4 regions of the Streptomyces sp. CA-146814 genome follow, and region 2 is predicted to be linked to each of the others. Evidence: riboswitches for the same ligand, from Rfam matches in the RefSeq annotation. Region 2 holds a riboswitch; each other region holds the start of a gene.
What was found. A riboswitch is a leader RNA that binds a small molecule or an ion and turns the genes downstream of it on or off. The one in region 2 is predicted to bind cyclic di-AMP.
Positions count from the first base shown of each region.

Region 1: another riboswitch for cyclic di-AMP. It lies ahead of ACQP09_RS18460 (M23 family metallopeptidase); the one in region 2 lies ahead of ACQP09_RS28195 (M23 family metallopeptidase).
Region 3: another riboswitch for cyclic di-AMP. It lies ahead of ACQP09_RS12495 (transglycosylase family protein); the one in region 2 lies ahead of ACQP09_RS28195 (M23 family metallopeptidase).
Region 4: another riboswitch for cyclic di-AMP. It lies ahead of ACQP09_RS31915 (LysM peptidoglycan-binding domain-containing M23 family metallopeptidase); the one in region 2 lies ahead of ACQP09_RS28195 (M23 family metallopeptidase).

Region 1 covers NZ_CP192068.1:4,165,178-4,169,876, reverse strand. The annotation lists gene ACQP09_RS18470 (PrsW family intramembrane metalloprotease) at 1-152, shown strand, start outside; gene ACQP09_RS18465 (aldo/keto reductase) at 159-1,103, opposite strand; gene ACQP09_RS18460 (M23 family metallopeptidase) at 1,421-2,467, opposite strand; cyclic di-AMP (ydaO/yuaA leader) riboswitch at 2,479-2,633, opposite strand; gene ACQP09_RS18455 (PP2C family protein-serine/threonine phosphatase) at 2,841-4,073, opposite strand; gene ACQP09_RS18450 (MerR family transcriptional regulator) at 4,222-4,699, opposite strand, start outside.
Region 2 covers NZ_CP192068.1:6,290,749-6,295,447, forward strand. The annotation lists gene ACQP09_RS28185 (M16 family metallopeptidase) at 1-652, shown strand, start outside; gene ACQP09_RS28190 (M16 family metallopeptidase) at 679-2,049, shown strand; cyclic di-AMP (ydaO/yuaA leader) riboswitch at 2,274-2,442, shown strand; gene ACQP09_RS28195 (M23 family metallopeptidase) at 2,457-3,272, shown strand; gene ACQP09_RS28200 (GntR family transcriptional regulator) at 3,495-4,202, shown strand; gene ACQP09_RS28205 (HPr family phosphocarrier protein) at 4,362-4,643, opposite strand.
Region 3 covers NZ_CP192068.1:2,835,805-2,840,503, reverse strand. The annotation lists gene ACQP09_RS12505 (cytochrome P450 family protein) at 1-950, shown strand, start outside; gene ACQP09_RS12500 (transglycosylase family protein) at 1,158-2,258, shown strand; cyclic di-AMP (ydaO/yuaA leader) riboswitch at 2,550-2,737, shown strand; gene ACQP09_RS12495 (transglycosylase family protein) at 2,743-3,450, shown strand; gene eno (phosphopyruvate hydratase) at 3,786-4,699, shown strand, end outside.
Region 4 covers NZ_CP192068.1:7,225,821-7,230,519, forward strand. The annotation lists gene ACQP09_RS31900 (helix-turn-helix domain-containing protein) at 1-536, shown strand, start outside; gene ACQP09_RS31905 (DUF6126 family protein) at 623-799, shown strand; gene ACQP09_RS31910 (tyrosine-protein phosphatase) at 804-1,616, opposite strand; cyclic di-AMP (ydaO/yuaA leader) riboswitch at 2,028-2,188, shown strand; gene ACQP09_RS31915 (LysM peptidoglycan-binding domain-containing M23 family metallopeptidase) at 2,192-3,166, shown strand; gene ACQP09_RS31920 (SGNH/GDSL hydrolase family protein) at 3,329-4,159, shown strand; gene ACQP09_RS31925 (STM4011 family radical SAM protein) at 4,163-4,699, opposite strand, start outside.

The DNA of each region.
Region 1 (4,699 bases), 2.1 Mb from region 2:
CGCAGGCGCAGGGGCAGAGTTACGGGCACGGGCAGGGCTACGGCTACGGCTACGGGCAGGGGCACGGAACCGCGTACGGCAGCCCGCCCCCGCAGCAGCCGTACCCGTACGGCCGACAGAGCCCGTACGGCTCCACCCCGCCTCCCCCGTAAGGCGGTTCAGGCCGACGCCTCCGTCAGGGCCGCCAGCTCCGCCTCCGTCAGCTCCAGGTCCGCGACGGCCAGCAGCGCGGGGAGCTGTTCGACCGTGCGGGCCGAGGCGATCGGGGCCGCGACCGTCGGACGGGCGGCGAGCCAGGCGAGGGCCACCGTCGCGATCTCGGCACCCCGCTCCGTGGCCACCTGGTCGAGGGCGGCCAGCACCGTGCGGCCGCGCTCCGACTCCAGGTGCTCGCCCGCCTTCGCGGAGCGGGCGCTCTCCACGGTGGCGCCGGGGCGGTACTTGCCGGTGAGGAAGCCCGAGGCCAGCGCGTAGTACGGGACGGCGGCGAGGCCGGCGCGGGCGGCGGTCTCCTGGAGCGGGCCCTCATAGGTGGCGCGGGAGACCAGGTTGTAGTGCGGCTGGAGCGCGACGTACCGGGCCAGGCCCTCGCGCTCGGAGAAGTCCAGCGACTCCTGGAGGCGCTCCGGGCTGATGTTGGAGGCGGCGATGTGGCGCACCTTGCCGTCCCTCACCAGCTGGTCGAGGGCGGTGATGATCTCCTCCACCGGGACGGTCTCGTCGTCGAAGTGCGTGTAGTAGAGGTCGATGTGGTCGGTGCCGAGGCGGCGCAGCGACTGCTCGGCCGCGCCCTTGATGGTGGCGGCGGAGAGCCCCTGGAAATCGGGGTGGGCGCCGACCTTGGTGGCCACGACGATGTCGGAACGGTTGGCGCGGGAGGCGAGCCAGGCGCCGATGACGGTCTCCGACTCACCGCCCCGGTTGCCCTCGGCCCAGGCGGAGTAGGCGTCGGCGGTGTCGACGAAGTTGCCGCCGGCCGCGGCGTACGCGTCCAGGACGGCGAAGGACCGGTCCTCGTCGGCGGTCCAGCCGAAGACGTTGCCGCCGAGGGCGAGGGGGAAGACCTGGAGGTCGGAGCTGCCGAGCGTGCGCAGAGAAGTCATGTCGGGGTTCAACGGCAGCGGCGGAGCGGTGTATTCCGTGCCGGGGCCGCGCATTACGTGCCGGAGCCTCGTATTCCATCGCGGAGCCGCGCATTCCGTGCCTGAGCGGCGCATTCCATTCCGGAGCGGCGCATTCCATTCCGGAGCGGCGCATCCCGCGCGCCGGAGCCGCGCATTCCGCACGCCGGAGCCCCATGTTCCACCCCTGGACCCGCCGACCCGCCGGACGGACCGGCCGCCGGACGGACCGGCAGCCCTGACGTCGGGGGGTGAGCGTCAGGGCTGCCGGGGTTTCGGGTCCTACGGGCGCGAGTGCCTCAGACGGAGAGACCCTTGCTGTTCAGCCATGCGACCGGGTTCATCGCCGAGCCGCCCGCGGTGTGGACCTCCAGGTGGAGGTGGACACCGGTCACGTTGCCGGTCGCGCCCATGCGGCCGATGGTCTCGCCGGTGCTGACCTGCTGGCCGACCGAGACGTCGATCGAGGACTGGTGCGCGTACCAGATCTCCGTGCCGTCCTCCAGCTGGAGGACCGTGCGGTAGCCGTACGAACCGGACCAGCCGGCCTCCGTGATGGTGCCGCTGTGCACGGCCTTGAGCGGCGAACCGGCCGCTCCGGCGAAGTCCAGGCCGGTGTGCTGGCCGGAGGACCACATGGCGCCCGACTGGCCGTAGGTCGAGGTGATCGTGTACGAGGAGGCCGGCAGCGTGTAGCTGGCGCGGAGCTTGGCGAGGCGCTCCTCCTCGGCCTTCTTCGCCGCGGCCTCCTCGGCCGCCTTCTTCTCGGCGGCGATCTTGGCCTTGACCTTGGCCTCGGCCTCGTCCTGCTGCTTCTTCGCCTCGGCGGCGGCCTTCTCGGCCGCGGCCTTCTCCTCGGCGGCCTTGGCCTCGGCGTCGGCGTTGGCCTGCTGCTGCTCGGCCTGCTGGAGGATCCGGGCGCGCAGGGCCTCGCCGGCGTCGGTGGTGCCCTGCTCGGCCTCGGCGGTCGTGATGCCGGCGGAGGTGAGCGGAGCGGCGGCGAGGACCGGTGCGTCCTCGGCGTCGTCGGACATGAACGCCCCGACGCCGGGAAGGGACTTGGCGTCGGGGAGGTTGTCCGCGATGGAATCGGGAAGAGAGATGGAGACCGGCGGCTTGCTCTGGGCGGTGGCCATGCCACCCGCACCGACTGCCGCTATGACGCCGACCCCGAGGACGGTGGAGCTACGGGCGAGACCCCGCTGCTTGGACACGCGGTGCTTGCCGCGCACGGGACGGATGGACTCCGCGGTGGGGTTCCACTCCTCCCACGTCCGCTCCGGGCCACCGAGGCCATCGGCAGTGAAGGGTGACGGGGCCTCAGGGGCAGGGTGATTGGACGCCACGTGGGCGCGCTCCTTTCCTTCCTTCTCGCCTACCGGGTTAGCTGACGGGTTCGGAGCAGGAAGGTCTCCTACGGGCCCCTCTGCCTCACGATGGAGACACAGGCGTCCGATTCACCCCATGTAGGTGGTTCCCCGGTTCCCTTGCGGAATTCGGCGCTCGCGCACGGCGCCGTCTCTGACGACGGCTGGGACGACCGCGCTGCGTTATCGAACGTTAATAGACAGACGGGCCCGATTCCAAGCTGTTCCTGTTGATCATTAACGGCTTCGACGGGGACTTACCACCCACAAGCCGCCCGAATCGGACGGCTTGACGACCCCTCGCCCACACCTCTTTTTCTGATGGTGTGTCAACTGTTATGCGGAGCGGTGCTCATCGATTACGCACCGTGTCATCACCCCGGCCGACGATCTTCACCGTCGTCCGCCGCGGCGCCTGGCCCTCCGCCGGCCGGCTGACCGCGAGCAGCGCCATGTCGTCCGTCGACCGGCCGCCGGTGTGCAGCCGTACGTCGTCGGTGAGCGCCGAGAGCAGCTCCTCGGGGCCGGGGAAGATGCGGCCGCGCAGCCGGGCCGCCGGGTCGTAGAAGACGCCGTTCGCGTCGCGCGCCTCGGAGAGGCCGTCCGTGAAGGCGAGCAGCGTCGAACCGGCGGGCAGCTCCCACTCGTCGGACCGGTCCGGCCACACGCCGAGGTCCATCCCCAGCGGCAGCGCGGGCACGCTCGGGGCCAGGACTTCCAGGGCCCCGTCCGCGTGCAGCAGGATCGGCTCGGGATGGCCGCGGTTGACGAGGCGCAGGGAGGCCGAGCCGGGCGGGATCTCGGCCAGGACGGCGGTGATGAACCCCTCCATGGCATCCAGCCCGTACCGCCGCGTCCCCTCCCGCGCGAGCGCCCGCTCCAGCCGCTGCGCCACGCCCTCCAGGGACCGCTCCTGCTCGGCGGCCTCCCGGAACGCGCCGATGATCACCGCCACCGCCTCCACGGCGTCCAGTCCCTTGCCGCGCACGTCGCCGACGACCAGGCGTACACCGTACGGAGTGTCCGCCACCGCGAACAGGTCCCCGCCGACGAACTCGTCCGCCTGCGCCGCCTCGTACCGCGCCGCCACCTGGAGCCCGCCGATCCGCTCCGCCGGCGTCGGCAGTACGGCCCGCATGGCGGTCTCCGCGATGACCCGTGCCGAGGCCAGCTGCTCGTTGCTGCGGCGCACGACCCCGTTGATGACGAGGGCCAGGGCCGCGGCGGTGAGGACCGTGATCATCTCGATGACCGGGACGACCTGCGTGGACGTGCCGTCGGAGATCCGCATCGCGATGACGGAGAGGACCGAGGCCACTCCCGTACGGATGGTGCTGGCGAGCGAGAAGAACGGCGCGGCGATCAGCGGCGCGGCCACGAACAGCGGTACGGCGGTGAAGTTGGGCGGCGCGAGCGAGTCGAAGAGGAGCCCGCCGCCGATCAGCAGCACCGGCAGCAGCCGCACGAACCGCCGCGTCCCGGCGCTCCGCGCCACCACCGGCTTCCCGCGCCCCGTCGAGCCGGGCGCGGCCCGCCCGGGGATCCCGAGGCTCGCCTTCACGAGCCCGCGCCCCTTATCCGCCATCCCCACCACCTGTGCACTCCTGCTGCCCGGTCCGGCCACGGCTGCGGACGGTACCGCGCCCCGCCCAGGCTTCCCGGAGCCGCGCCGTGCGGCGACCCGTCATCGGCCGAATAGGGGGAAGCGGGCCTGGTGCCGAGGCCCTCCGTGGTCAGTCGGAGAGCCGGCGTTCGGCGTAGATCGTCAGTGCATCCCGTACGAAGGCGGCGGTGCCGTCCCCGTAGCGATCGTAGTTCTTTCCGAAGCGGGGATCGGCGACATACATCTCGCCGAGCCCGATGACGTAGGAGCGACCGGGCTCCTTGTCCGCCGCCCGGCCCGCCGCTCGTCCCGCCGCCCGGCCCGGCCCGCCGCCCGACGCGTCGCTCGCCGCCGTGGACGACGACAGCCACGCACAGTGCCGCCGGGCGATCTCCTGAGCCTGCTCACCACCGGCATCGGCCCCGGCCTCCCGGGCCCGTCCCCAGTCCCGCGCGATGGCTTCGTGCTCGGCGAGGAAGGCCTTACGCCCCTCCTCGCCGAGCCCACGCCACCACCGGTCGCCCTCCTCGTACGCCGCGCGCCCCCAGCGCTCGGTCACCTCCCGCTCATGAGCGGTGTGGTCGAACCCGTCGAACACTTCCTCGGCC
Region 2 (4,699 bases):
GCCGCCGCGCGACGGGACCCTGCCCGAGATCATCGGCGAGCAGCTGCGCGAAGTGGTCCACGAGGAGGTCCCGGCGCGTGCGCTGATGGCCGCCTACCGCCTCCCGCACGACGGCACCCGCGCCTGTGACGCGGCCGACCTGGCGCTCACCGTGCTCGGCGGCGGCGAGTCCTCGCGGCTGCACAACCGCCTGGTCCGCCGCGACCGTACGGCGGTGGCGGCGGGCTTCGGCCTGCTGCGGCTCGCCGGCGCGCCCTCGCTGGGCTGGCTGGACGTGAAGACCTCCGGCGGGGTCGAGGTGGAGACCATCGAGACCGCCGTCGACGAGGAGCTGGCCCGGTTCGCCGAGGAGGGCCCGACGCCGGAGGAAATGGAGCGCGCGCAGGCCCAGTTGGAGCGCGAGTGGCTGGACCGGCTGGGGACGGTCGCGGGCCGCGCCGACGAACTGTGCCGTTACGCGGTCCTGTTCGGCGACCCGCAGCTCGCCCTGACCGCCGTGGGACGCGTCCTGGACATCACCGCCGACGAGGTGCGCGAGGCTGCAGCGGCGGCCCTGCGCCCCGACAACCGGGCGGTGCTGGTCTACGAGCCCGTCGAGCCGGCCGAGGACGCCGAAGAGGCCACCGACGCGCCCGAGGGGGCGGACAAGTGAGCGACGCCGCCGTGACTGGAGTAGCCATGGAGTACCACCCGCAGCCGACCCCGGGCACCGCCCGGCCGTGGGCCTTCCCCGCCCCCGAGCGCGGCGCCCTGCCTAACGGGCTGACCGTGCTGCGCTGCCACCGCCCCGGCCAGCAGGTCGTGGCCGTGGAGATCTTCCTGGACGCGCCGCTGGACGCCGAGCCCGAGGGCCTGGACGGCGTGGCCACGATCATGTCGCGCGCGCTCTCCGAAGGCACCGACAAGCACAGCGCCGAGGAGTTCGCCGCCGAGCTGGAGCGGTGCGGCGCCACCCTGGACGCGCACGCCGACCACCCCGGCGTCCGGGTCTCCCTGGAGGTCCCGGCCTCCCGGCTGGCCAAGGCGCTCGGCCTGGTCGCCGAGGCCCTGCGCGCCCCGGCCTTCGCCGAGAGCGAGATCGAGCGGCTCGTCGGCAACCGCCTCGACGAGATCCCGCACGAGAAGGCCAACCCGTCCCGGCGCGCCGCCAAGCAGCTCTCCAAGGAGCTGTTCCCGGCCACCGCCCGGATGTCCCGCCCGCGCCTGGGCACCGAGGAGACCGTGCGGCGGATCGACGCCGCCGCCGTGCGCGCCTTCTTCGACGCCCACATCCGCCCGGCCACCGCGACGGCCGTCATCGTCGGCGACCTCACCGGCATCGACCTGGACGCGCTGCTCACCGACACCCTCGGCGACTGGTCGGGCAACACGGCCCAGGCCCGCCCGGTCGCGCCGATCACCGCCGACGACACCGGCCGCGTGGTCATCGTGGACCGTCCCGGCGCGGTCCAGACCCAGCTGCTGATCGGCCGCATCGGCGCCGACCGCCACGAGCGCGTCTGGCCGGCCCAGGTGCTCGGCACGTACTGCCTGGGCGGCACGCTCACCTCCCGGCTGGACCGGGTGCTGCGCGAGGAGAAGGGCTACACCTACGGCGTACGCGCCTTCGCCCAGGTCCTGCGCTCGACCGGGCCCGACTCGGGCGGCGCGGCGATGCTCGCCATCAGCGGTTCGGTGGACACCGAGTCCACCGGCCCGGCGCTGGAGGACCTCTGGAAGGTCCTGCGGACGCTGGCCGCCGAAGGGCTGACCGACGCCGAGCGCGAGACGGCCGTGCAGAACCTGGTGGGCGTCGCCCCGCTGAAGTTCGAGACGGCCGCCTCGGTCGCGAGCACGCTGGCCGACCAGGTCGAGCAGCACCTGCCCGACGACTACCAGGCCCAGCTGTACGCCCGCCTCGCCGAGACGGGCACCGTGGAGGCGACCGCTGCCGTGGTCAGCGCCTTCCCGGTGGACCGGCTGGTCACGGTCCTCGTGGGCGACGCGGCACAGATCGCGGAGCCGGTGAAGGCGCTCGGCATCGGAGAGGTGACCGTCGTCAGCGGCTGACACACCGTCGGCACACACCAGGACGGAGAGAACCCCAGCGAGGAGTAATTCGCCGGGGTTCTCCCTTTTGTCCGCTTGGCGCCTTTCTTCACGTCTTGCTGATGTAACTCCCCCTACGTCCTGTGGGATGCGCGACAAATCCCCCTGTCCGTTTGGTGACGGACAGCCGCCTTGTCTAGCGTCGGCCCGGCTGTCCGTCACCCGTATGCCGCATCCGCAGCGCCGGGCAGCCATCGCCGAGTCCCCGTCAGGCGCGAGCCTGGGGAGCCGGGGACCCACACGCAGTCCCTGGGGTGAATCGGAACCCCGTGCCGCGAACCGGCGCGGAGCTCCGTAGGAGACCTTCCTGCTCCGAACCCGTCAGCTAACCCGGTAGGCGAGAAGGAAGGAAAGGATCAAGCACCTCCATGGCGTTCACCCGTGCCACCGGGAAGCACCGTGCCCCGAGCCGCCTGAAGCGCCGCGGCGCTCATGTCGCCGGCGTCGCGGCCCTGACCACGACCGGTGTCCTCGGCACCCTGGCCTCTCCGGCCGCCGCGGCCGACTCCGAGACCCCCAAGGTCGCCGAGACCGGACTCACCCAGGCCATCGCCCTCGACGCCACGATCGCCGAGCAGATCGAGGCCCAGGCCCAGGCCCAGCACCGGCAGGCCGAAGTCGTCGCGAAGGCGAAGGCCGAGGCGGCCGCCGAAGCCAAGGCCAAGGCCGCGAAGGCCAAGGCGAAGGCGGAGGCCCAGCGCAAGGCCGAGGCCCGCGCCGAGGAGATCCGCGAGGAGGAGGCCCGCGCGGCCCGCGCCGCCGAGCGCGCCCGCCTCAACGCCTTCCACCTCCCGGTCGCCGGCTCGTCCGTCACCACCGGCTACAAGTCCGGCGGTGCGCTCTGGTCCTCCGGCAGCCACTCCGGCGTGGACTTCCGCGCCGCCTCCGGCAGCTCCGTCGTCGCGGTCGGCGCCGGTACGGTCGTCGAGGCGGGCTGGGGCGGCGCGTACGGCAACAACATCGTGCTCCGGATGACGGACGGCACGTACACCCAGTACGGCCACCTCTCCTCGATCGGCGTCTCCGTCGGCCAGTCGGTCACCTCCGGCCAGCAGATCGGCCTCTCCGGCTCCACCGGCAACTCCACCGGCCCGCACCTCCACTTCGAGGCCCGCACCACTGCCGAGTACGGCTCCGACATGGACCCGGTCGGCTACCTGCGCTCGCACGGCGTCAACGTCTGACCCGACCGCGCACCACCGCTCCTCCCGAAGGCCCCGGCTTCCCGCCGGGGCCTTCGGCCGTGCGCCGGGAATGCCCGGACCGATCCCCTCCGCTCCCGACCTTTGGCCAGAAGATATCCATCAATTCAGGCCTGCCATCGGAAATTGCGGAAGATTGCCTTAGAGTCACGGAACAGGCGTCGGCCGGCCGCGTTTCGCGGGGATGAAGGCGGAGGTTCGGACATGCGCATTCCCGCGCATTCGGTATGCACGGCAATCCGTGACGACATCATCTCCGGTGTCTACGAGCGCGGCAGCCGCCTCACCGAGGAGCTGCTGGCCCGGCGGTACGGGGTCTCCCGCGTCCCGGTCCGCGAGGCACTGCGCACCCTGGAGTCCGAAGGCTTCGTCACCACCCGCAGGCACGCCGGGGCCTGTGTCGCCGAGCCCACCGAGCAGGAGGCCGCCGACCTGCTGGAGGTGCGGATGCTCCTGGAGCCGCTCGGCGCCGCCCGCGCCGCCCAGCGCCGCACGGAGGCCCACCTCAAGGTGCTCCGCGGGCTGGTCAGACTGGGCCAGGAGCGGGCCCGCCGCGGCGAGGGCGAGGATCTGCGGTCGCTGGGCGGCTGGTTCCACGAGACCCTGGCGCAGGCCTCCGGCAGCCCCGGCCTGATCGCCCTGCTCACCCAGCTCCGGCACAAGATCGCCTGGATGTACGCCGTCGAGCAGCCGGCCCGCCCGGTCGACTCCTGGGCCGAGCACGGAGCCATCGTGGACGCGGTGGCGCGCGGCGACGCGGAACGGGCCAGGGCGCTCACCGCCCTGCACGCGGAGCGGGCCGCCGGGGCGCACCGGCTGCGCCGACCGGACCGACCCGGCCGTCGGGCGGCGCCACCGCCTCGCGTGAGTTCTTCGCAACACGGCGTAAACATCGCGGGTGCCCGTCATTAACAAGCGCGCCGTATACAAAGAGAAGTAATTCCCGAGGGTTTTATTTCGCGCTGCCCGAAATTATTCTCCATCGCCTCGGGACAGCGAAAAAGCCGCGGCTTCTCCCGGAGGGAGAAACCACGGCTCAGGTCCGTTACCGTCGTACGGTCCCGGAATGGGTCAGACGGTCTCGGGAAGCTCTTCGAGCCCCTCGGCGACCAGCTTCGCCAGACGGTCCAGGGCGGCCTCGGCGTCGTCCGCGTCGGACGCGAGCACGATCTCCTCGCCACCCTGCGCACCCAGACCCAGCACCGCGAGCATCGAGGCGGCGTTGACCGGGTTGCCGTCGGCCTTGGCGATCGTCACCGGGACGCCGGAAGCCGTGGCGGCACGGACGAAGATGGAAGCGGGGCGGGCGTGCAGGCCCTCGGCCCAACCGACGTTTACGCGGCGCTCAGCCATGGTTCTGCCCTTCACATATCAACGGTTGTCTAGACCAGTCTCTCATGCGGTACGTA
Region 3 (4,699 bases), 3.5 Mb from region 2:
AGGCGTTCACCCCGCGCCGGGTCGCGGAGTTCGCGCCCCGCGTGCAGGAGCTGACGGATCGGCTCATCGACGGCTTCGTCGAGAAGGGAGAGGCGGACCTCATCCACGACTTCGCCTTTCCGCTCCCCATCTACGCCATCTGCGACCTGCTCGGCGTCCCGCGCGAGGACCAGGACGACTTCCGGGACTGGGCGGGCATGATGATCCGCCACGGCGGCGGGCCGCGCGGCGGGGTGGCCCGGTCGGTGAAGAAGATGCGCGGCTATCTCGCCGAACTCATCCACCGGAAGAGGGAGAACCCCGGTGACGACCTGATCTCCGGGCTCATCCGGGCCAGCGACCACGGCGAGCACCTCACCGAGAACGAGGCCGCGGCGATGGCGTTCATCCTGCTCTTCGCCGGGTTCGAGACGACGGTGAACCTGATCGGGAACGGTACGTACGCCCTGCTCCGCCATCCCGGACAGCGTGCCCGGCTCGAGGAGTCGCTGGCGGCGGGGGAGAGTGCGCTGCTGGCCACCGGGATCGAGGAGTTGCTCCGGTTCGACGGGCCGGTCGAGCTCGCGACCTGGCGGTACGCCACCGAGGCGCTGACGCTCGGCGGGCAGGAGATCGCGGCCGGGGACCCGGTGCTGGTGGTGCTGGCCGCGGCGGACCGGGATCCGGAGCGGTTCGCGGATCCGGACGCGCTCGACCTCTCACGCAGTGACAATCAGCATCTCGGTTACGGTCACGGCATCCACTACTGCCTGGGAGCACCGCTGGCCCGGCTGGAGGGCCAGGCCGCGGTGGCGACCCTGCTGAAACGCCTTCCTGGCCTGCGACTTGCGGGGGAACCTGACGATTTGCGCTGGCGTGGCGGGCTCATCATGCGCGGACTGCGCACGCTGCCGGTCGAGTTCGAGCCGGGACGGCGCCTTGAGGAAGGTGACACGCTGTCACCTCTGTGACTTTCACGTGATCTGCGCTGCATCGACTTGTGACATGCGTTCGAGTCCCGCTAGGTTCACGGTTCGACGCGTCGGCCCACCGTTCACCGTTGGCCCGTCCGTCACTTGCGTATCAGCTTCACGCACGCGCGTAAGAGCTTCACGCACGCGCGCAACAGCTTCACGCTTCTCAGTTCCTGCTTGTCAGTCGCACGGAAGGCAAACTCCATGGGCTCCGCGAACGGCAGACACCGCCGCCCTCGTCAGGCACCCGCCATCGTCGTCGCCGCAGGTGTGACCGGATCGGCCATCGCCATTCCGCTCCTCGGCGCGGCAGGCGCACACGCGGCCGACGCCACCACCTGGGACCGGGTCGCGGAGTGCGAGAGCGGCGGCATGTGGAGTGCCGACCTCGGCAACGGCTACTACGGCGGGCTCCAGTTCTCGCAGGAGACCTGGTCGGCGTACGGCGGCGACGCCTTCGCGGAGCGGGCCGACCTGGCCAGCCGTTCGCAGCAGATCTCCGTCGCCGAGAAGGTCCTGGCGGACAAGGGCCCGCAAGCGTGGCCGAGCTGCGCGGTGATCTCGGGCCTCGCGGTGGACGGCAGCCTGCCCGGCGTCGACCCCGGTACGGTCCCCTCCGTCGACCCCACGAGCCCCACCACTCCCACTCCGGACCCGACGACCGCCCCGGCGAACGAAGCGGATGAAAAGGGTGGAGCGGAGGATTCCGACAAGACGGACTCCACCGGCACGACGGATGCAACCGGCAAGGGCGAGAGGAAGGGTGGCGGCGACACGCTCGACCCCTCGGCCGAGCCCTCCGCGCCTCCGGCCGCCGGAAAGACCGGAACGCCCGGCTCTCCTGACGCCTCGCAGCCCGCCACCTCCGCCCCCGACGCCTCGAAGGACGCCGACCGCACCGGCGGCAAGCACCGAGGCGCGCCGGCCCCCGAGGAGGCCGGCACGGTGGGGCAGGAGGACGGCCCGCGCGAGTCCGGCCGGCACGCCTCGCGCGGCGAGGGTGACGCGCGGGACGGCGGCGCGGTCACCGGCGGCGGCTACACCGTGCAGCCCGGCGACAACCTCTGGGCCATCGCCGACGCGCAGGAACTCCCGCAGGGCTGGACCGGCCTGTACGAGGCCAACAAGGACCTCCTCGGCACCGACCCGGACCTGATCCTGCCCGGACAGAGCCTGGACCTGGGGCTGGAGCAGGCGGGGCAGCAGACCGGTCAGCAGGCCGGTGAGCAGGACGGTCAGCAGGCCGGTGAGCAGGACGGTCAGGCGGACGTCCCGGAGGGCTCCGAGGTGCCTGCCGCCAACTGATCGAATTCGGGAAAACACCCCAAAAACGCGGGTAGTTCAGAGGCCTATGTCCACTTATGCGTAAGTGAGACATGGGTCTCTTTGCTGCAACTGGCGTGTTGCGTCCGCCTGCTCGGCGTAGATCGCCTCCGACCTGCGGAAACACTCCGTCAGGGCAGGCAAGTAAGCGCCGATTGAGTCGGTATGTCCATCTTTGAATGTCGGGGTTGCCTGTGTTTACGGTCGGAACCGCTCGCACCGCGGGCCCCGTCGACCGTCACGCCGAATCCTGCCGTCGGTCGAAGGGAACAGACGCGTAAAGCGCCGTAGGCAGGAGCGGGGGACCCAGGTAGGCCGCCGGGTCCGGACGGCCTCGTCGAAGACGAAGACGGGGACGTACGGGAACGGCTTGGGGTGAAGTCGCGCGCAAGGTCGCGCGACCGGGCAACTCATCAGCCCGAACCCGACAGCTCACCTCGTAGGCGTCGGTGAGGAGATCCGTTCCATGCTGCTGAACAGCAAGGGCAAGCACCGCCGCCCCTCGAAGACCGTCCGTCTCGCCACCCTCGCGGGTGTCACCGGTGCCGCCGTGGCCGTCCCGCTGATGGGTGCGACCAACGCTTCCGCCGCCTCCGTCGAGACCTGGGACGCCGTCGCCCAGTGCGAGTCCGGCGGCAACTGGTCCATCAACACCGGCAACGGCTACTACGGCGGACTGCAGTTCTCGCAGTCCAGCTGGGCCGCCGCCGGCGGTACGCAGTACGCCTCCCGTGCCGACCTGGCCTCCAAGGACCAGCAGATCGCCACCGCCGAGAAGCTCCTCGACATGCAGGGCCCGGGCGCTTGGGCCTGCGCCGGCGCCGGCGGCCTCACCAACGACGGTGTGGACCCGGGCGTGAACACCGGTTCCGGCCAGTCCGCGAGCAAGCCTGAGCAGGCGCAGCCCGAGCGCAAGGCCGAGCAGCCCACCACGCGCAGCGAGCAGCGCGAGGCCCCGAAGGCCGAGAGCTCCAAGAAGACCGTCACCACCCCGACCGGCGAGAAGGTCCAGAAGGGCGACGGCGAGTACAAGGTCAAGGTCGGCGACACCCTGAGCAAGATCGCCGACAAGGAGGGCGTCAAGGGCGGCTGGAGCAAGCTCTTCAAGCTCAACGACGACATCGTCAAGGAAGCGGACCTGATCTTCCCGGGTCAGCAGCTCCACCTGAAGTAACAGCCGTCTCTCCTCCCCGGAGGGAGGGGGTCCGGCGGCACCCTCCCTCCCTCGGCTCCCCGGCCCGGCGCGCTCTCCCCCCGTGCGCGCCGGGCCGGGGTTCTTCCGTGTGAAGGGCGCCGGCGGGTGAGGTGATGCGTTCACCTCTTGTCGCCAACACTTGTTACCAGCCAGTAGATTTCTGGAGTTTTGTCCCGTGATGCTGGCCCTTGGGTCCTTTTTCGTCCCAGGAGACGGGCGGTCGGCCGACTGACGCGGCCGGGCCGGTTAGGCTCGTGTCGCAAGGCCACAGTGACCCTGCACAACCAGCGTCATATCCCAGAAGGAGATGCCTCGTGCCGTCCATCGACGTCGTCGTAGCCAGGGAAATCCTCGACTCCCGGGGCAACCCCACGGTCGAGGTCGAGGTCGGCCTCGACGACGGCAGCACCGGTCGTGCTGCTGTTCCGTCCGGCGCCTCCACCGGCGCCTTCGAGGCCATCGAGCTTCGCGACGGTGACCCCAACCGCTACCTGGGCAAGGGCGTCGAGAAGGCCGTCCTCGCCGTCATCGAGCAGATCGGGCCGGAGCTCGTCGGGTACGACGCCACCGAGCAGCGCCTGATCGACCAGGCGATGTTCGACCTGGACGCCACCGAGAACAAGGCCTCGCTCGGCGCGAACGCCATCCTCGGTGTCTCGCTCGCCGTCGCGCACGCCGCCTCCGAGGCGTCCGACCTGCCGCTCTTCCGCTACCTCGGCGGCCCGAACGCGCACCTGCTGCCCGTTCCGATGATGAACATCCTGAACGGCGGCTCGCACGCCGACTCCAACGTGGACATCCAGGAGTTCATGATCGCGCCGATCGGCGCGGAGTCGTTCTCCGAGGCCCTGCGCTGGGGCGCGGAGATCTACCACACGCTGAAGAAGGTCCTCAAGACCAAGGGCCTGTCCACCGGCCTCGGCGACGAGGGCGGCTTCGCCCCGAACCTGGAGTCCAACCGCGCCGCCCTGGACCTCATCGTCGAGGCCATCAAGGAGGCCGGTTACGTCCCGGGCCGCGACATCGCGCTCGCGCTCGACGTCGCCGCGTCCGAGTTCTACAAGGACGGCGTCTACGAGTTCGAGGGCAAGTCCCGCTCGGCCGCCGAGATGACCGAGTACTACGAGGAGCTCGTCTCCGCGTACCCGCTGGTCTCCATCGAGGACCCGCTGTACGAGGACGACTGGGCCGGCTGGAAGGTCATCACCGACCGCATCGGCGCCAAGGT
Region 4 (4,699 bases), 940 kb from region 2:
GCCGCGGTCTCACCCTGGAGACCGCCGCCCAGCGGGCCGGACTCTCCCCGGCCCACCTCTCCCGGCTGGAGACCGGCCGCCGGCAGCCTTCGCTTCCCATGCTGCTCGGCCTCGCCCGCATCTACGGTACGACGGTCTCCGAGCTGCTCGGCGAGAAGCCGCCCGAACGCGAGGCGGTCATCCGGGGCGGCGCGTTCGAGGGTGCCGAGGCGGACGGCTGGATGTACCGCCGGGCCGGCGGCTCGGGCCGCGCCATGCAGGCGCTGCGGGTCCGGGTCCCGTACGGCGCCCAGGGCGATCTGGTGCGGGTGCACCCCGGTGAGGAATGGCTGTACGTCCTCGGCGGGCGGCTGCGGGTCGCGCTGGGGGAGACCGTGCACGATCTGGACCCGGGCGACAGTGCCCACTTCGACTCGCTCACCCCGCACCGGATCGCGGCCCTGGACCGGGGCGGGGCGGAGCTGCTCTTCGTCCACTCCCTGCTCCAGAGCCCCGCGGCCGAGCTCTGCCTCGGCAACGCGCTCCACACGCGCTGACCCCGGCGCCCCGCTCACCGCCGCGACCTTCCGTACCACCGGAGCCTTCGTACCCACCGGCCGCGAGGCCGGCAGAGAGGACCGTCATGTCCGATTCCGAGCACTACGACCCGCTGACCCCGAGGCGCCCGAAGGCCACCGAGGACACGCAGGAGCGCCGGATGCCGCGCGGCCTGGTGATCCGGCTCTTCGCCTACCTGGTGGTCGGCCACGTGATCGCGGCCTTCCTCTACCTGCTCTTCGTGGTGGCGGGCGCCGAATAGCCGCTCAGCCCTGGTCGAGCAGGCGCTCGCGGAGCCGCTCCCGGGTCTCGGGGGAGACCTTCAGGCCCTCCGTCAGATAGCGGTCCGTCGTGCCCCAGGTCTCGTCGATGGCCGCGAACGCCGCTTCGAGGTAGGAGGCCTGCGCGCCGAAGAGCGGATTGAGCAGCTCCATCACCTCGGGGGACATTCCGGTCTCGGACATGTCCGTGCGCTTCACCTTGTACCGGCGGTGCGGGTCGTTGGACTTGAGGTAGTCCGCCTCGATCGCCTCGCGCTCGACGCCCACCGCGAGCAGCGAGACCGCGATCGACAGACCCGCCCGGTCCTTGCCGGCCGCGCAGTGCATCAGGGCCGGCACGCTGTCCTCCGCGAGCGCGTGCAGGACGCGGCTGTGCTCGGCGGTGCGGTCGACGATGGTCGAGCGGTACATGGTGATCATGCGCTCGGTGCCCTTGCCGTTGGCCAGGATCGACCGCAGCTGCTCGATGTTCCCGTCACGCACCAGTCGCCAGAACTCGGCGCCGTCCGCCGGGTCGGAGAGCGGAATGCTGACATTGCGGACACCGGTCAGCTCGATGTCGTACCCGTCGAGCGCGTGGTCGGCGGAGTTCCGGAAGTCGAAGACGGTGTGCAGCCCGAGCCCGGCGAGGAAGAGCGCGTCCTCGGCGGTGGCGTGCGCCAGGTGGCCGCTGCGGTAGAGCCGGCCGAAGGCGGTGCGCCGCCCGTCCGTGGTGGGAAGCCCGCCCACGTCGCGGAAGTTGCGGACTCCGGTCAGTGCGGTCTCGGTCGGCGGGACCTGCGGCACCTGCTGCGTCACGGTGGCTCCTGGAATCTCTGGCGTCGGCGCGGCTCTCCGGCGAGGGCGCTCCTGTGACGATACGACATCGGTTCACCGGGCAACCATCGGCTGACTGACGGTGCGTCAGGGCTCCCGCCGACGGCATGTCCGTATTGGTGCATTTCGCAGAACATGCCCCGCTAATGGGGGAGATGGGAATCCGTAGGTGAGCGGGATCATATCCGTGACGGACGGTGGCGGTGGCTCCGAGGCGTTTTCCCGGGATCCGCAAGGAAAGCCAAGATCCGTAATCCACGGAGTGTGACGGGAAATCCGGAGCGAAATTGAATCGATGATTCCGGGGCGGAACCGACGGCTTGTTCCTGTCGTCCCGACTCGTTTACGGTCACCGTCAATCCGGACGGACCGCCTAATCCTGCCGCCGCCCGGAATTCGCACCCACCCACTCACGTGTGGCAGGAGCGGGGGAACCAGGTAAGCCGCCGGCCCGGAGCGATCCGGACCGGCTCGGGGTGAAGTCGCCATCCGGCGGCCGGGCATCTCCAGCCCGAACCCGACAGCTCACCTCGCAGGCGCCGGAGAGGAACTTCCCCATGCCCGCAAAGGGTAAGCACCGCCGTCCCAAGTCCGGCCCGATCCACCGCGGCGTCCTCGCCGCGGGCACCGGCGGCGCCGTACTCGCCCTCCCGCTGTTCGGCGCCACCGGCGCCCACGCCGCGGAGAAGGCGGCCCCCGCCGTCAAGCCCGCCGCCGCCTCGGCCGCCGCCCAGGCCGCCCCGCAGGCCGCGCCCGCCACGGCGAAGACCACCGCGAAGACGTACGCCGTCGTCTCCGGCGACTACCTCGCCAAGATCGCCTCCGAGCACCAGGTCAAGGGTGGCTGGCAGAAGCTGTACCAGGACAACCGCTCCACCGTCGGCGAGAACCCGAGCCTGATCTTCCCGGGCATGAAGCTGACCCTCGGCGCCAAGGCCACCGGCTCCGCCGCGCCTTCGGAGGCCAAGAAGTCCGCTCCGGCCCCCAAGGCCGCCGCGCCGAAGAAGGCCGCCCCGAAGAAGGCCGAGCCGGCCCCGAAGGCCGACACCGTCTCGGCCGACGAGTCCGACGCCGCCGCCGAGTCCGGTGCCTCCACGCAGACCGGCTCCTCCCAGGCCACCGGCTCCGGCTGGACCGCACCGCTCGACAACGCCAACGTCACCACCCAGTACCGCGCTTCCGGCGCCAGCTGGTCCAGCGGCTACCACACCGGCTCCGACTTCCAGGCCGCGTCCGGCACCCCCGTCAAGGCCATCGGCCCGGGCACCGTGGTCTCGGCCGGCTGGAGCGGTTCGTACGGCAACGAGGTCGTCATCCAGCACGAGGACGGCATGTACTCCCAGTACGCCCACCAGTCCTCGCTGAGCGTCTCCGCCGGCCAGACCGTCACCGGCGGCCAGCAGATCGGCCTCTCCGGCTCCACCGGAAACTCCACCGGCCCGCACCTCCACTTCGAGGTCCGCACCGGCCCGGGCTACGGCTCCGACGTCGACCCGGTCGCCTACCTGCGGCAGCACGGCGTCTCCCTCTGACCCGAGGGCGAGAAGAAGTGAACGAGGGGCGGTGCGCGGCGGCGCACCGCCCCTCCACTTATTCCGGCTTTACCGAAATCTGACCGGGTGGTCTATGTCACCACCCGTCAACCCCGTATTACGGTCGCGTAGGTCACATTGAACGGTGCAGGATATGGGCTTGTGGCAGACGATTCGAGAACCCAGCAGCAGAACATCATCGGGTCGTACGCGGCGATCGGGGACAGTTTCACCGAGGGCGTCGGCGACCCAGGCCCCGACGGCGCCTTCGTCGGCTGGGCGGACCGGTTCGCGGTGCTCCTCGCCGACCGGCTCCCGGTCCCCGACGCGGCGACGAACCCGGACGACGACACCCGGCACGGCAATTTCCGTTACGCCAATCTCGCCGTACGCGGACGCCTCCTCGACCAGATCGTGGCGGAGCAGATCCCCCGCGCCAAGGAACTGGCCCCCGACCTGGTCAGCTTCTGCGCCGGCGGCAACGACATCATCCGGCCCGGCGCCGACCCCGACGACCTGGCCGAGCGCTTCGAGCGGGCCGTCGCCGACCTGACCCAGGCGGTCGGCACCGTCATGGTCACCACCGGGTTCGACACCCGGGGCGTTCCGGTGCTGCGCCACATGCGCGGCAAGATCGCCACGTACAACGTGCATCTGAGGGCCATCGCCGACCGGTACCGGTGCCCCGTGCTCGACCTGTGGTCGCTGCGCTCGGTCCAGGACCGGCGCGCCTGGGACGCCGACCGGCTCCACCTGTCGCCCGAGGGCCACACCCGCGTCGCGCTCCGCGCCGCCCAGGTCCTCGGCCACGACGTGCCGGCCGACCCGGACCAGCCGTGGCCGCCGCAGGCCCAGCGCACGCCCTTCGACGCGCGGCGCGACAACGTCCAGTGGGCGCGGGAGTACCTGGTGCCGTGGATCGGCCGACGGCTGCGCGGCGAGTCGTCCGGCGACCACGTCGCGGCGAAGCGGCCGGACCTGCTGCCGCTGTAGAGGTCAGGGGCCGAGCAGCGGGAGCGTACGCCGGGACGGGCCCGGGACCACCGGTCCGCCCGGCGCCGGGCCCGCGCCGAACCCGGCGGGTATCCGCTCCAGCACGCCGCCCGCGAACACGTCGTACAGCGGCAGCGTTTCCAGGTGCACATAGCCGATGTGGCAGTCGCACACGGCGAGCGGACAGGCCCGTGGGCCGAGCGCCGCGCGGTAGCTGCCGTCGTAGAGGTTGCCCAGCTCCGCCTTGACGAAGTGGCAGCGCCGCACCGTGCCCTCGCCGTCCACCGAGATCACCGACTCGCCGGTCCGGCAGGGCAGCCCGGCCGAGCGGTGCGGATGGCGGCTGTACGGGAAGAGCGGGTCCAGCTCCGTCCACCGCTCCGCCTCCTCGTCGGTGTACGTCTGCCCCTCGGCCGCGTTCACCCAGAGGTACACCTCGGCGGGCAGCGCCGCCCGCAGCCGCCGGGCCTCGTCCAGGTGGGCCTCGAACCCGACCACGCCGGCGCTGTAGCGGATGCCTCGCGCGGTCAGCTCCCGGCA